Regions from separate parts of the Kushneria konosiri genome, predicted to be linked through region 2. Evidence: predicted binding sites of a transcription regulator. Region 2 holds the regulator's gene; the other holds the start of a gene.
What was found. The regulator LexA, encoded in region 2, represses DNA repair genes until DNA is damaged. The targets are predictions, from matches to a motif close to TACTGTNTANNTANACAGTA.
Positions count from the first base shown of each region.

Region 1 (6,990 bases), 1.4 Mb from region 2:
TATGGGGACCACCGTGCTGGGCGCGCTGGAAGCTTCAGGGCTTTGTCATCGGATCGATGAGCTGAAGAATGTGACTCTGGAAGCGCTTAGGCTTGGAATATTCGGCGAGCATGTGAAATCGCCCGCCGATCAGACAGTGTGTCAGGGAGATCGCATCGAGATCTACCGGCCGCTTCAGATCGATCCAAAACAGGCTCGTCGGGCCCGTGCCCGACGAAAGGTCTGAAGGTTGTCCGCTTTTGTCACTGTCTTACAGTGTCGGGTCTGCGGCCCCGCCTTCAGGATTGGAGGTGGGCTGGCCCATTGGTGAGACGACTTCTCCGGGGCCGGCTGCTGCTGCTGAAGCAGGGGCTTCACCCAGGTCAACACGGGGGCTGGCATCGATATCGCCCGATGTCTGGATATCGGCCAGTTGATTCCCATTAAAGACGAGCGAAACCTGCTTTTCAGTGATATTGTCGTCAGCATCCTTCAGCCGATAGACATAGTTCCAGAGTGAATCGTCAAAGGCGTTGTACATTAAAGGGCTTCCCATGATCTGTACGACCTGCTGACGGCTCATGCCGGGCTGTAGCTGCGACACCATATCGGGAGTGATCAGATTGCCCTGAGGCAGGTCGCGCTTATAAACGCAAGCTGCTAAAAGACTGATCATAAAAGAAAAAACTATAAGCTTGAGCGTGTTTTGCATTTGCCTGGGACTTTCCCTATCGTTTGCCTTGATCGATCATACCCGATACATCCAGAGACTGCGAAGAGCTACCATGGCCGATAGAAATCAGGAGTTACGCAAGGCGGGGCTCAAGGTGACCCTGCCTCGCGTAAAAATCCTTCAGATCCTCGAGGCGACTCGGGAAGAGGATCTGCATATGAGCGCTGAAGACGTCTACAAGGCGCTGCTGGATTCCGGTGAAGACGTCGGTCTGGCCACCGTTTATCGCGTTCTGACGCAATTTGAATCCGCAGGTCTGGTGGTGCGTCACAACTTTGACGGCGGCCATGCCGTATTTGAGATGTCTCAGGAAGAGCATCACGATCACATGCTGTGTCTTGAAACGGGCGAAGTCGTCGAATTCTTTGATCGTGATATCGAGCGTCGCCAGCGTGAGCTGGCCGAAGAGCGTGGTTACGAGCTGGTCGATCATGCTCTGGTACTTTATGTACGACCCAAGGGGTCCAGCGCCACTCGTCAGGATGGCGGCGGCAATCGCCGCTGACCCGTAAAAACGGTCCGGAGATTACCGAAACGCCGCGAATGTTCGCGGCGTTTTTGTGTCGATGGACAATGGAAGGGTGTCGGAGCGGCTAGTGTGCCGATCGTTGGCTGACGTCCAGCATTTCGCGTGCATGGGCCAGCGTTCGCTCTGAAAGATGCACACCGCCAAGCATCCGGGCCAGCTCCCTGACGCGCCCGCCTTCATCGAGCAGCGCCATGGTGGTATGGGTTGTGCGCTCATCTGCCTGTTTTTCGATGTGCAGGTGTTGATGACCCTGCGCGGCCACCTGAGGCAGGTGCGTGACGCAAAGAATCTGCCCATGTTCGCCCAGCTGGCGCAGCAATTGACCGACGATTTCTGCAGTCGCGCCTGAAATGCCCACATCCACTTCGTCAAAGACCAGCGTCGGGATGGTACTGTGCTGAGCCGCTACCACCTGAATGGCAAGACTCACACGTGAGAGTTCGCCGCCAGAGGCGACGCGGGTCAGTGCGCGTGCAGGTTGACCCGGGTTGGCACTGATCAGAAAGCTGACCCGGTCCATGCCGTCAGGCTGAGCGGTATCCCGACGCGCAACGTCCACGGTAAAGTCTGCCTTTTCCATGCCCAGGAAGGTCAGCTGAGACTTGACTTCTGCACCCATGCGACGAGCTGCTTCGATGCGCTGCTCGGAAATCTGGCGTGCCAGTTCGCGCCAGGCATTGCGCGCCGCCTCGGTCGACGCCACCAGAGTGTCCATGTCTTCCCCGCCATCCTGAAGCTCGGAAAGCTCGGCCTGTAGACGCTGATGTAATGCTGGCACTTCTTCGGGCATAACGTGATGCTTGCGAGCAATGCGATGAATCTCGGCCAGACGTGACTCGACGGTCATCAAACGGTCCGGATCAAGCTCGGTCGCATTGACGTAGCGATGCAGCTCATACCCTGCTTCCTGCAGCTGGATACAGGCATCACCGAGCATTCCGAGAATGTTGGCCAGGGCGCCGCTGTCGCTGCCGGGCAGCTGCTCCAGGCGCTGGCGGGCCTGTGCCAGCCGGGACAGGGCACCGTTTTCGTCATCATCGCAGCAGTCGGCGGCAAACTGTGCCTGGGTGATGAGCTCTTCAGCATTGGCCAGACGCGTTTGCTCTTCTTCCAGTGCCGAAAGCTCTTCTTCACCCAGTGATAGCGCATCGAGCTCTTCGACCTGATAGCGCAGCAGCTGACAGCGTGCCTGCTGTTCATCACCACTTTCGCGCGCGGCCTTCAGACGGCGACTGGCCTGCTGCCACTGGCGATAGATCCCTGTGAGCTGAACGACTTCATCGGCATGACCGGCAAAGTCATCCAGCAACCGCAGATGGGTTTCTTCACGCATCAGGGTCTGGTGGGCATGCTGGCCATGAATATCAATCAGGTGTTCGCTCAACATCTTGAGATCGGCAAGGGTGGCTGGCACGCCGTTGATCCATGCTTTCGAGCGTCCGTTGGTGGTAATCGAGCGGCGCAGCAGGCACTCCGAATCGCCAAGGTCACGTTCGGTCAGCCAGGCGCGCGCTTCAGGCAATTGCTCGATATCAAAACGGGCGGCCAGGTCTGCCCGGCTGGCACCATGACGGACGCTGCCGGCATCGGCTCTTTCTCCCAGGCAAAGCGACAGGGCATCCAGAAGAATGGACTTGCCGGCACCGGTTTCGCCGGTGATGGCCGTCATGCCATCCCTGAAATCCAGTTCCAGATGTTCGACGATGGCGTAGTTACTGATGGATAGCTGAGACAGCATGGCCACTCCCGTGTGCGTTGTCGCAGATGACTGGGTTTAGTGGATAGAGACTGACTTTATATACAGTGAGTGTGTTTTTATACAGCTGCTCTTATCGGGCTTCAATACCCTGAATTGGTAATTTCATCGTCATGACGCCTTGAGATCGCCGCCTGGATGCCCCATCTGGGTAAACAGTTTTCAGTATCAATGTCGCTCTACAGGATGACGCACTGATAGCCGGTCGCGTATGCCCGCGCAGGATGAGCGCCATGATTCAACAGTAGACACAGCGAGTCAGGAGTGGGGTATGACCAACAAGCCGCATGATCCAAGGGATGAAGAACTCGAGCGTGCCGAGCGTGAAGCCGAGCCGCAGCCGCTTGAACCCGACAATACGGATACCCTTGAGGATATCGAAGGCGAGCTGGCGTCAGATGACGATGCCGTCCTGAGCCAGAGTGAGCAGGAAGCCGACGTTCTGGCCGGCCGGGTAGCAGAGCTTGAGCAGGAGCTGGCACAGGCAAAGGACCAGCAGGTTCGGGCCGCGGCTGAAGCCCAGAATGCGCGCCGTCGTGCCGAACAGGACGCCGAAAAGGCCAAAAAGTTTGCGCTCGAGAAGTTCGTCAAGGAGCTGCTGCCGGTCGTGGACAGCCTTGAAAAGGGTCTTGAGAGCATGAGTCAGGACGTCAGCGAAACACATCGTGAAGGCGTGTCGATGACGCTCAGGATGCAGCTAGATGTGCTGGGCAAGTTTGGCGTCGAGCAGCTCGATCCGCATGGTGAGCCCTTTGACCCGCAATACCATGAAGCCATGACGCAGGTGGCCAATCCGGACATGGACCCCAATACGGTCATGGACGTCATGCAAAAAGGGTACACGCTCAACGGTCGTCTGGTGCGCCCGGCCATGGTGGTGGTGAGCAAGCAGGCCTGACGACCCGATTTCGGATGATTTGTCGACAACGATACGTGTGGGGTCTTGAAAAGCAGCGTAATGCCCACACATAGGCAGACATCCACGCAGCGTTGGCTGCGCATCGACAGCAATTTTGGTTCAGAAGATTTTTCGAGGTGACACTATGGGACGCATTATTGGTATCGACCTTGGCACAACCAACTCCTGTGTGGCTGTGCTCGATGGCGACAAGACCCGCGTAATCGAAAACGCTGAAGGCGCGCGTACTACGCCTTCCATCATCGGCTACACCGATGACGGCGAAACACTGGTGGGTCAGGCGGCCAAGCGTCAGGCCGTGACCAACCCGAACAACACCCTGTATGCGGTCAAGCGCCTGATCGGCCGCAAGTTCAAGGACGACGTTGTTCAAAAGGACATCAAGATGGTGCCCTACAGCATCATTGAAGCCGACAACGGCGATGCCTGGGTTCAGGTCAACGACAAGAAGATGGCGCCGCCGCAGGTCAGCGCTGAAGTTCTGAAAAAGATGAAGAAGACGGCCGAGGACTATCTCGGTGAAGAAGTCACCGAAGCGGTCATCACCGTCCCGGCCTATTTCAACGATTCTCAGCGTCAGGCCACCAAGGATGCCGGTCGTATCGCCGGTCTCGAGGTCAAGCGCATCATCAACGAGCCGACAGCTGCCGCGCTGGCCTACGGCATGGACAGCAAGGGTAGCGATCGCACCATCGCGGTCTATGACCTGGGCGGCGGTACCTTCGATATCTCCATTATCGAGGTCGCTGATGTTGATGGCGAAAAGCAGTTTGAAGTGCTTGCCACCAACGGTGACACCTTCCTGGGCGGTGAAGACTTCGATCTCAAGCTGATCGACTATCTTGTCCAGCAGTTCAAGACGGACTCCGGCATCGATCTTTCCGGCGACTCGCTTGCCATGCAGCGTCTGAAGGAAGCGGCCGAGAAGGCCAAGATCGAGCTGTCTTCTGCTCAGCAGACCGAAGTCAACCTGCCTTACATCACGGCAGACCAGACCGGTCCCAAGCACCTGGCCGTCAAGGTTACTCGTGCCAAGCTCGAATCGCTGGTCGAGGATCTGGTACAGCGCTCGCTCGGTCCGTGCAAGACTGCCATGCAGGACGCCGGCCTTTCCAACAGCGAGATTCAGGACGTGATTCTGGTTGGCGGTCAGACCCGCATGCCGATGGTGCAGCAGAAGGTTGCTGAATTCTTCGGCAAGGAAGCACGCAAGGACGTCAATCCGGACGAAGCCGTGGCCATGGGCGCTGCGCTTCAGGGCGGCGTACTGGGCGGCGACGTCAAGGACGTACTGCTGCTCGACGTCACGCCGCTGACGCTGGGTATCGAAACGATGGGTGGTGTCATGACGCCGCTGATCGAAAAGAACACCACGATCCCGACCAAGAAGACCCAGACCTTCTCCACGGCCGAGGACAATCAGACTGCCGTAACCATCCATGCCCTTCAGGGCGAGCGCAAGCAGGCGGCACAGAACAAGTCACTGGGTCGTTTCGACCTGGCCGACATTCCGCCGGCACCGCGCGGTGTGCCGCAGATCGAAGTGGCCTTTGATCTCGATGCCAACGGTATCCTGAACATCACGGCGAAGGATAAGGCGACCGGCAAGGAACAGTCGATCGTGATCAAGTCCTCCGGCGGTCTCTCCGATGAAGAGATCGATCAGATGGTCAAGGACGCCGAGGCGCACGAGGCCGAAGACAAGAAGTTCGAGGAGCTCGTTCAGCTGCGCAACCAGGCCGACGGCATGATCCACGCTTCGCGCAAGACGCTCGAAGAGTCCGGTGACAAGGCCACTGACGAAGATCGTCAGAACATCGAAACGGCCATCAGCGAACTGGAAGAAGCGCTCAAGAGCGACGACCCGGAACAGATCCAGCCGAAACTGGATGCTTTGACGGAAGCTTCCGGCAATCTGGCCCAGAAGATGTATGCCGAGCAGGGCGAACAGGCTCAGGCTGAGCAGCCGGAAGGCCATCAGAAGAGCAAGGATGATGTGGTCGATGCGGACTACGAAGAAGTCAACGACGACCAGAAAAAACAGTAAGGCTTTCCACGCCTGATCTGTACAACGCGGGGGCCTTGCTCCCGCGTTGTTTTTGCAGGTGTCAGACTTCGGAGGATCCGTTACATCATGTCCAAGCGTGACTACTATGAGGTCCTCGGCGTCGAGCGCGGCGCCGACGACAAGGAAATCAAGAAGGCCTATCGCCGACTGGCACAGAAATATCATCCCGACCGCAATCCCGATGATGAATCTGCTGCCGAGAAGTTCCGCGAGGTCTCCGACGCTTATGAAGTGCTGGCCGACAGTGACAAGCGGGCAGCCTACGACCAGTTTGGTCACGCCGGTGTCGATGGCCAGGGTGGTGGCTTTGGCGGCGGCGGCTTTGGTGGTGCCGGCGGCGCAGGCGGATTCAGCGATATCTTCGGCGACGTCTTTGGCGACATCTTCGGCGGTGGCGGCGGACGCCGTGGCCCGGGAGGTGCCGCCCGCGGCAGCGATTTGCGCTATAACCTCGAGATCGATCTGGAAGAAGCCGTTGCCGGCACGACCGTCGATATTCGTGTGCCGCGGCTTGTAGAGTGCGATCGTTGTCACGGCGATTGCGCCGAGCCCGGTACCAGCAAGCGCACCTGCTCGACCTGTAACGGCATGGGTCAGGTTCGCATGCAGCAGGGCTTTTTTGCGGTACAGCAGCCCTGTCCGACCTGTCATGGTCAGGGGCAGAGCGTTGATACGCCATGCCGCAAGTGCCACGGCGAAGGACGCGTTCAGGAAACGCGCACCCTGTCGGTCAAGATCCCGCCCGGCGTCGATACCGGCGACCGCATCCGTCTCAACGGTGAGGGTGAGGCCGGCGTCAACGGTGGCCCGGCAGGCGATCTGTATGTGCAGGTGTCGATCAAGACGCACGCCATCTTCGAGCGTGACGGGCGTGATCTTTACTGTGAAGTGCCCATCAATTTCGTGGATGCCACCCTGGGTGGAGAACTCGAAGTGCCGACGCTGGAAGGTCGCGTCAAGCTGCGTATTCCGCCTGAAACCCAGACCGGCAAGCTTTTCAGGTTGC
Region 1 covers NZ_CP021323.1:851,024-858,013, reverse strand. Annotated here, with positions in the region: gene B9G99_RS04040 (RnfH family protein) at 1-226, shown strand, start outside; gene B9G99_RS04035 (outer membrane protein assembly factor BamE) at 251-691, opposite strand; gene fur (ferric iron uptake transcriptional regulator) at 765-1,217, shown strand; gene recN (DNA repair protein RecN) at 1,306-2,979, opposite strand; gene grpE (nucleotide exchange factor GrpE) at 3,269-3,895, shown strand; gene dnaK (molecular chaperone DnaK) at 4,041-5,963, shown strand; gene dnaJ (molecular chaperone DnaJ) at 6,051-6,990, shown strand, end outside.
Region 1: a site for LexA is predicted at 3,028-3,047, ahead of recN (DNA repair protein RecN). Genes of this name have one in related genera too.

Region 2 (6,990 bases):
TGCTGGATTACGGGTTTACGGCACGCATGGAAGATGAGCTGGACCATGTTGCTGACGGAGAGCGTGACTGGCGCGAGCTTTTGAACAGCTTCTACGGCGATTTTCGTGCCCGCCTTGAGCATGCCGAAGGCGATGAAGGCATGCGTCCCAATCAGCCGGTGGAAACTGACATCAAGTGCCCCACCTGTGGTCGACCGATGCAGATTCGTATTGCCTCGACCGGCGTGTTTCTGGGGTGTTCAGGCTATAATCTGCCGCCCAAGGAGCGCTGCAAGACCACCATCGATCTGCTGCCGGGTGATGAGGCGGTGCCGGCGGATGCCGATGACAATGCAGAGACCGATGCTCTTCGTGCCAAGCGCCGTAATCCCGATACAGGGACGGCGATGGACAGCTATCTCATCGATGAAACACGCAAGATCCACATCAGCAATGATGACGATGGCTATTACGAAATTGAGGAAGGCCACTTTCGCATCAAGGGCTATGAGGGCCCGACCATTGAGTGCGATAAATGTGGCTCGGAAATGCAGCTTCGTACCGGACGCTTTGGCAAATACTTCGCCTGCACCAATGATGACTGCAAAAATACCCGCAAGCTTTTGAAAAGTGGCGAACCAGCACCGCCCAAGATGGATCCGATTCCCATGCCGGAGCTGGCCTGTCAGAAGGTGGATGATCATTATGTGCTGCGTGACGGCGCCAGTGGTCTTTTTCTGGCGGCCAGTCAGTTTCCGAAAAATCGCGAAACCCGGCCGCCCCTGGTCAGCGAGATCAGGCCTCATGCCGATGCGCTGCCGGAGAAGTATCACTTTCTTCTGAAGGCACCGGATCATGACCCGGATGGTCACCCGGCGCAGATCCGCTTCTCGCGCAAGACCAAAAGTCAGTATGTGTTGAGCGAAGAAGAGGGCAAGGCGACTGGCTGGAAAGCGCTGTGGGATGGTAATCGCTGGCAGATCGAGGATAACCGGAAGGGAGCCAGTGCCAAAAAGGGCAGCAAGGCAGGGAAACAGGCTTCATGAGCCATCAGGGACGAACCAATCAGCTGCTCTATCAGGCCATGCTGTTGCTGGAACAACCGGCCGGGGATGACGAACACGCTGATGCCAGACGTCGGGCGCTCGAGGAAGGGGGGCTCTCGATGCTCGAGATGGCCCTTGAAAGCGTGATCAGGGAAATTGCCCATACCTGCCGTTGGCCATCAATGCACTGGCGTAGTGTATTGAATGAGCCGCCGGCACGCGTGGCAGAGATCGAGCTGTTGCGAGAACTCATGGGGCAACCTGAAAGCTGGCTGGCCAGGCTGCTGGTTCTGCTGGACCGTCTTCATGATGAAGGGGGTGCGGCCCAGCTTCGTCGCCATGACAACATGATCGTGTCCAGTCAGAGCGAGCCTCTTTCCCGGGAACTTGCAAGGTGTCTGGACGATTTTCGGACCCTGCTGCCCCGGCTTCGTGAAACCAGCTATGAATGGTAATGACTTGTTCTTGATAAACGTGACATCTTTCGCAGGTATTTTTCTAATTTTTTTCGCCGATCGGATCAACGGGGTAGCGCATGACTGAAGCGGCCGTATTTGAAATTGTCGAACTTGAAGACGGACAGTTTGTGCTGCGGGCCGCTGACAGTGATGACAGGAATGAACCTTTGGCCAGCATCCGCTTTTCATCGCAAACGCTGGAGCTGCTGCGTCATCATCGCTTTGATGTCGCCCGTGAGATGCTCGATCATCTGATTTCACGTTCTGTACTGGCTGATGACGATGATGCCATCGAGGCTCACGAGCCCGCCGCCATTCATTGATTCTATTATTTTGACCGGCTTGATACCTGTCCCTGGACAGGTATCGGCGTTTCAGGCCCTTGCGTCTGCAAAATGGAATGAATGACCTGGGTATGGCAGCCACGGCGCTTTTGGATATGGAAAAGTGCCGGCGTTGACCATTCACACGTCTGGTGGCGATGCGGGATCTAACGCGTCCTTTCGATAATGCCTGGCTGATGGAAAGCCGTAATGACGAGTGTCATCTGATGATGGGTATTTATCGGAGCGCCCGTGTTTCGCTGGGTAGACAGCGGCTCATGCAGCCACGGGTGGTACGTCAGGTGTGCCCGCAGGCACACCGTCACGAAAAAGAAGCAGGGGTTAAAGGCTATTGCCGTCGCCACCTCGAATGACCCCAACACCCACGCCCTCTATATCCAGGCTCTGACGGGTCAGATCAATCGTAATGGGCTCGAAGTCAGGATTTTCTGCAATCAGGCTGACGATGCTGCCCTGACGCTTGAAGCGCTTGACCGTCACATCATCTCCCAGTCGTGCCACGACTACCTGCCCATCGCGGGCATCATGCGTTCGATGCACGGCCAGCAGATCACCATCAAGAATACCGGCATCGCGCATGGAAAGGCCGCGAACACGCAACAGATAATCAGCCCCCGGATTGAAAAAATCGGCCGGCATCGGGCAATAACGTGAAATGTGCTCGGCAGCGAGGATCGGACTGCCGGCAGCGACTTCTCCGATCACGGGCAGACCGGCGTTGAGGCTTTCCGGTTCCTGTGCGACCTGTTCCTGAGCGGAAAGGCGAATGCCGCGCGAGGTGCCGGGGATCATCTCGATGACGCCCTTCTTGCGCAGCGCACGCAGATGCTCTTCGGCAGCATTGGGCGAACGAAAGCCCAATGCGCCGGCAATTTCGGCACGCGTGGGAGGGTAGCCGAGTTCACTGATGGTTCTGGCAATGAAATCGAATACGGCCTGTTGGCGTGCAGTCAACGGTCGTGTCATGGGCGATGGCCATTGTTGATGTATACAGTATGTGATTGTATCCAGTCATCAGATCAATGCAAGCGCTTCGATGCCGTCTCGAGTGGGGGTGAAAACGTGCATTGGTGATACCATCACGCTTTGGCCCGTACGTTTTATTTTCATGAAAGAGAACTGATATTTCCCATGGTGCCATCCGATACCGTGACCCGAATCCTCGATGCAGCCGAAGTCCTGTTTGCCGAGCATGGTTTTTCCGAAACATCGCTTCGTCGAATTACGGGTCGAGCCGAGGTCAACCTGGCTGCCGTCAATTACCATTTTGGCTCCAAGCAGGCGCTGATACAGGCAGTATTCTTTCGCTATCTCGACCCGTTCAGCGCTGATCTGCATCAGCGACTGGACAGGCTTGAAGCTGACGAGGCAGGAGCCTCTGATCTTGAGGGATTGCTTGATACGCTGTTTGCCAGCGTGCTGGAAATGCCCTCTGACAGCCATGATCTGAGAACCTTCATGAAGCTTCTGGGCCTGGCCTATTCACAGACGCAGCGCCATCTTCGTGACGAGCTTCGAGACCGGTATGGTGATATCTTCTCGCGCTTTTTAAAGCTCCTCAGGCAGGCCACCCCTGAGCTTGCCGACGATGAGCGCTTCTGGCGGCTGCATTTCATGCTGGGGTCGGTCATCTTTACGCTCTCCGGCCTCAATACGCTGCGCGATATCGCCGAACATGACTATCACCAGCGCATTACGATTCGGGAGCTGGCCCAGCGTTTAAAGCCGGTCGCATTACATGCGCTGCGTGCTCCGGTCATGAATGTTGCTTCAAATGCCACGACGACTCAGGATGCGGATCAGCTGACTTGCTACCCCAGAACAGGAACTCATTCATGACGGATCTCCAGGCCGAAGCGCCGATCGGCCCCCTGATGTGCGACATTCAGGGTACATGTCTAAACGATGACGAGAGAGGCTGGCTGGCTCACCACAGCGTGGGTGGCATTATCCTTTTTGCGCGCAACGTCGAGTCACCCGAGCAGATGCGAAAGCTGTGTGACGACATTCGGCGTGCTCGTCCCAATATCCTGATTGGCATCGATCAGGAGGGTGGGCGTGTTCAGCGTCTTCGCAACGGCGTGACCACGCTGCCCCCCATGGCCTTTCTGGGCCGGTACTATCTCGATGCACCCGCTGAAGCGCTTGAACTGGCGCGAGATACCGGCTGGCTGCTGGCGATGGAAATGGCCGCCTGCGGCGTCGATTTTTCCTTTGCGCCTGTGCTTGATCTTGATGATGCCCGCTGCCCGGCCATCGGCAATCGTGCCTTCTCGGATGATCCGCAGCACGTGACTGAATTGGCGGGCGCCTTTATCGAGGGGTTGTCTGATGCCGGTATGGCCAGCGTGGGCAAGCACTTCCCGGGGCATGGCGGTGTAACGCTCGATTCACACCTTGTCATGCCGGAAGACACACGCACGCTCGAGGCGCTCGAATCCCGTGACCTGATTCCCTTTCGAGCGCTGTCTGACCGGCTGAGCGGGATCATGCCTGCGCACGTGCGTTTTACCCGAATTGACGAACGGCCGGCCGGATTTTCGCGGCGCTGGCTGGAATATCTGCGTCATGACATCGGTTTTGAGGGGGTGATCGTTTCTGATGATCTTTCCATGGAGGGAGCGGCCATGGCCGGCGGCCCCGGAGAGCGGGTCATGGCGGCGCTGGAGGCCGGATGTGATCTGGCGCTTCTATGTAACGACCCGGTGGGAGCAGCAGAGGCCCGTCAGACGTTACATTCGTCCATGAAGAAGCCATTGACGCAGTGTCGTCTGGAACGACTACGCTTTGCCGGCGGCGTCGTTGATTTTGAAACACTGAAGGAGCAGCCGCGCTGGCACCGTACCAGGGAGCGGTTAGCGGATCTCCTTACCTGATAAGAGTGAATATAATGGCGCAGCAATCCGGCAGTGGTGCCTCATCATCAAGCGGCTCCCAACCCGACGGATCGGAAGCCACCCATTACTGGCAGCAGTTGCTTGACAGCACACAGGAATGGTCCAAGGGCTATTTTGGTCTGCCCGGCTGGGTACTGATGATTATTCTGGTCGTGCTGCTGGTGCTGCTGTTTGATCTGGTCTGCGCCTTTTTACTGGGTCGACTCGAGCGGCGCCTGAACAAGAGCCCGAGACGCTGGGATGACGCGCTGGTGCATGCGCTTCGCGGGCCGCTGCGGTTGTGGCTATGGCTTGGGGGGCTGTGCTCCATATTGACCCTGGGCGCTCAGGGGCTTGGTATCTCCGGCATTACCTTCTATGCCAGTCTCATTTTCGGGCTTTCGACGCTGGCCATCATATTCTGGGTTGAGGTGCGTCTGATGCAGCGCCTTGAACAGCGGCTGGTGTTTCCACCGGCTCATTCAAAGGCAAAACCGGTAGATCAGACCTCTGCTTCGGCCATTACCAAAATTACGGGGGCGCTGACGCTGATCCTGGTGCTGTTAATGGCCCTTCAGATGCTGGGTGTCTCGGTGTCGAGCCTTCTGGCAGTAGGTGGTGCAGGCGGTATTCTGATCGGTTTTGCTGCGCGCGATGTCATGGCCAACTTCTTTGGCGGCATGGTCGTTCATCTGGACAAGCCCTTTCAGGTCGGGCACTGGATTCGCTCTCCCGATCGCGAGATCGAAGGGATGGTTGAGGACATTGGCTGGCGTCTTACACGTATTCGTACCTTCAGTGGTCCGCCCATCTATGTGCCCAATGCAGTATTCAGCCGAATTATTGTCGAAACCCCTTCCCGCATGCATGTGCGACTGTTGTGGGAAACGATCGGCATACGTTATCAGGACGCGGACAAGGTCGAGGCCATTACCGGTGATATCGCCGAAATGCTGGAAAAAAATGAAGATGTCGAAAACGATGAATTCATTACCGTCAGTGTCAGCGGTTATGGCGAGTACAGCATCAATATCATGGTATATGCCCTGACCAAAGTCGTTGACTGGCAGCAGTACAATATCGCCAAGCAAAATATCCTGCTGTCGGTATGCGATATCGTTTATGACCATGGTGCCGAACTTGCGATTCCGGCGTCCCGTATCCATGTGCCCGATGAGATCAGGCTCGGACGACCCTCTTCACAAACACACGATGACGCCACGAATACAGAGGAGCCAGACACCGACGCCTCCCGGGAGGTTTCATGCGACGATGAAGGGTCTGCTGGCACACGTACTACTCGTCGGGACGATCGTGAGCTTGAGTCGCAAGAGAATAATCGGCAGGATGGCGAGCTTTCAAACTCGCGCCCCCGTCGCCTGAATAATGAAAAGCGCCGCAATTCGGACCGAAAGCGTCAGGGGCCTTTTGACAACGATGCAGACAGTGAGTCAGATGGCGATGCCTGAACAGCACGACGGTCACTTTGAGATGGCCCAGTATCATAACGACATGAAGGTCCTGATGGATGAGGCAGATTGCCTGATCGACCTTCCCGCAGTCGAAAGGGCTCTGGATGATATGGCCAGCCGACTGACCCAGTCGCTCTCCGACAGCATGCCGGTATTTTACTGCGTCATGAACGGTGGGCTGATCACTACCGGCCATTTGCTCACCCGATTGGGATTTCCTCTGGAAGTGGACTATCTCCATGCCACACGCTATCGCGGCGGTCTTCGCGGCGGTGAGCTGTTCTGGCGCGTTTCGCCCGAAATTCCAATGGCCGGTCGCCACGTGGTCATCGTGGATGACATCCTCGATGAGGGAGCAACACTTGCTGCCATCCTCGAATACTGCCACCAGGCGGGGGCAGCCAGTGTGTCCTCGGCAGTACTGGTCGAGAAGATACATGACCGCAAGGCCGTGCCCGACCTCAAGGCGGACTACTGTGGCCTTGAAGTTGAGGATCGCTATGTTTTCGGTTTTGGCATGGACTACAAGGGCTATTGGCGCAACGCGCCGGGTATCTTCGCCCCGCGCGGGCTCTGACCCCTCAGAGACTGTGTCTATCCATACAAAAAAGGGCCGGCCATTGAGGCCGGCCCTTTTTTCTTCTGCCCGTCGGGGAATGTCACCGACGGACACCCGCCATGAATTACGACTTCTGGTTGAAATGCTCGAGCAAGGCCTCGATGGCTGCAAAGCGTGATTCAGCCGTTTCCATGGGTTTTTCAAAGCGCAGGGTATCTGCGCCATCGAGTCGATACTGGTCAGGCGCTTTCTGCAT
Region 2 covers NZ_CP021323.1:2,991,644-2,998,633, forward strand. Annotated here, with positions in the region: gene topA (type I DNA topoisomerase) at 1-1,025, shown strand, start outside; gene B9G99_RS13805 (DUF6586 family protein) at 1,022-1,480, shown strand; gene B9G99_RS13810 (hypothetical protein) at 1,561-1,806, shown strand; gene lexA (transcriptional repressor LexA) at 2,149-2,793, opposite strand; gene B9G99_RS13820 (TetR/AcrR family transcriptional regulator) at 2,959-3,666, shown strand; gene nagZ (beta-N-acetylhexosaminidase) at 3,663-4,703, shown strand; gene B9G99_RS13830 (mechanosensitive ion channel family protein) at 4,718-6,172, shown strand; gene B9G99_RS13835 (hypoxanthine-guanine phosphoribosyltransferase) at 6,195-6,752, shown strand; gene mfd (transcription-repair coupling factor) at 6,859-6,990, opposite strand, start outside.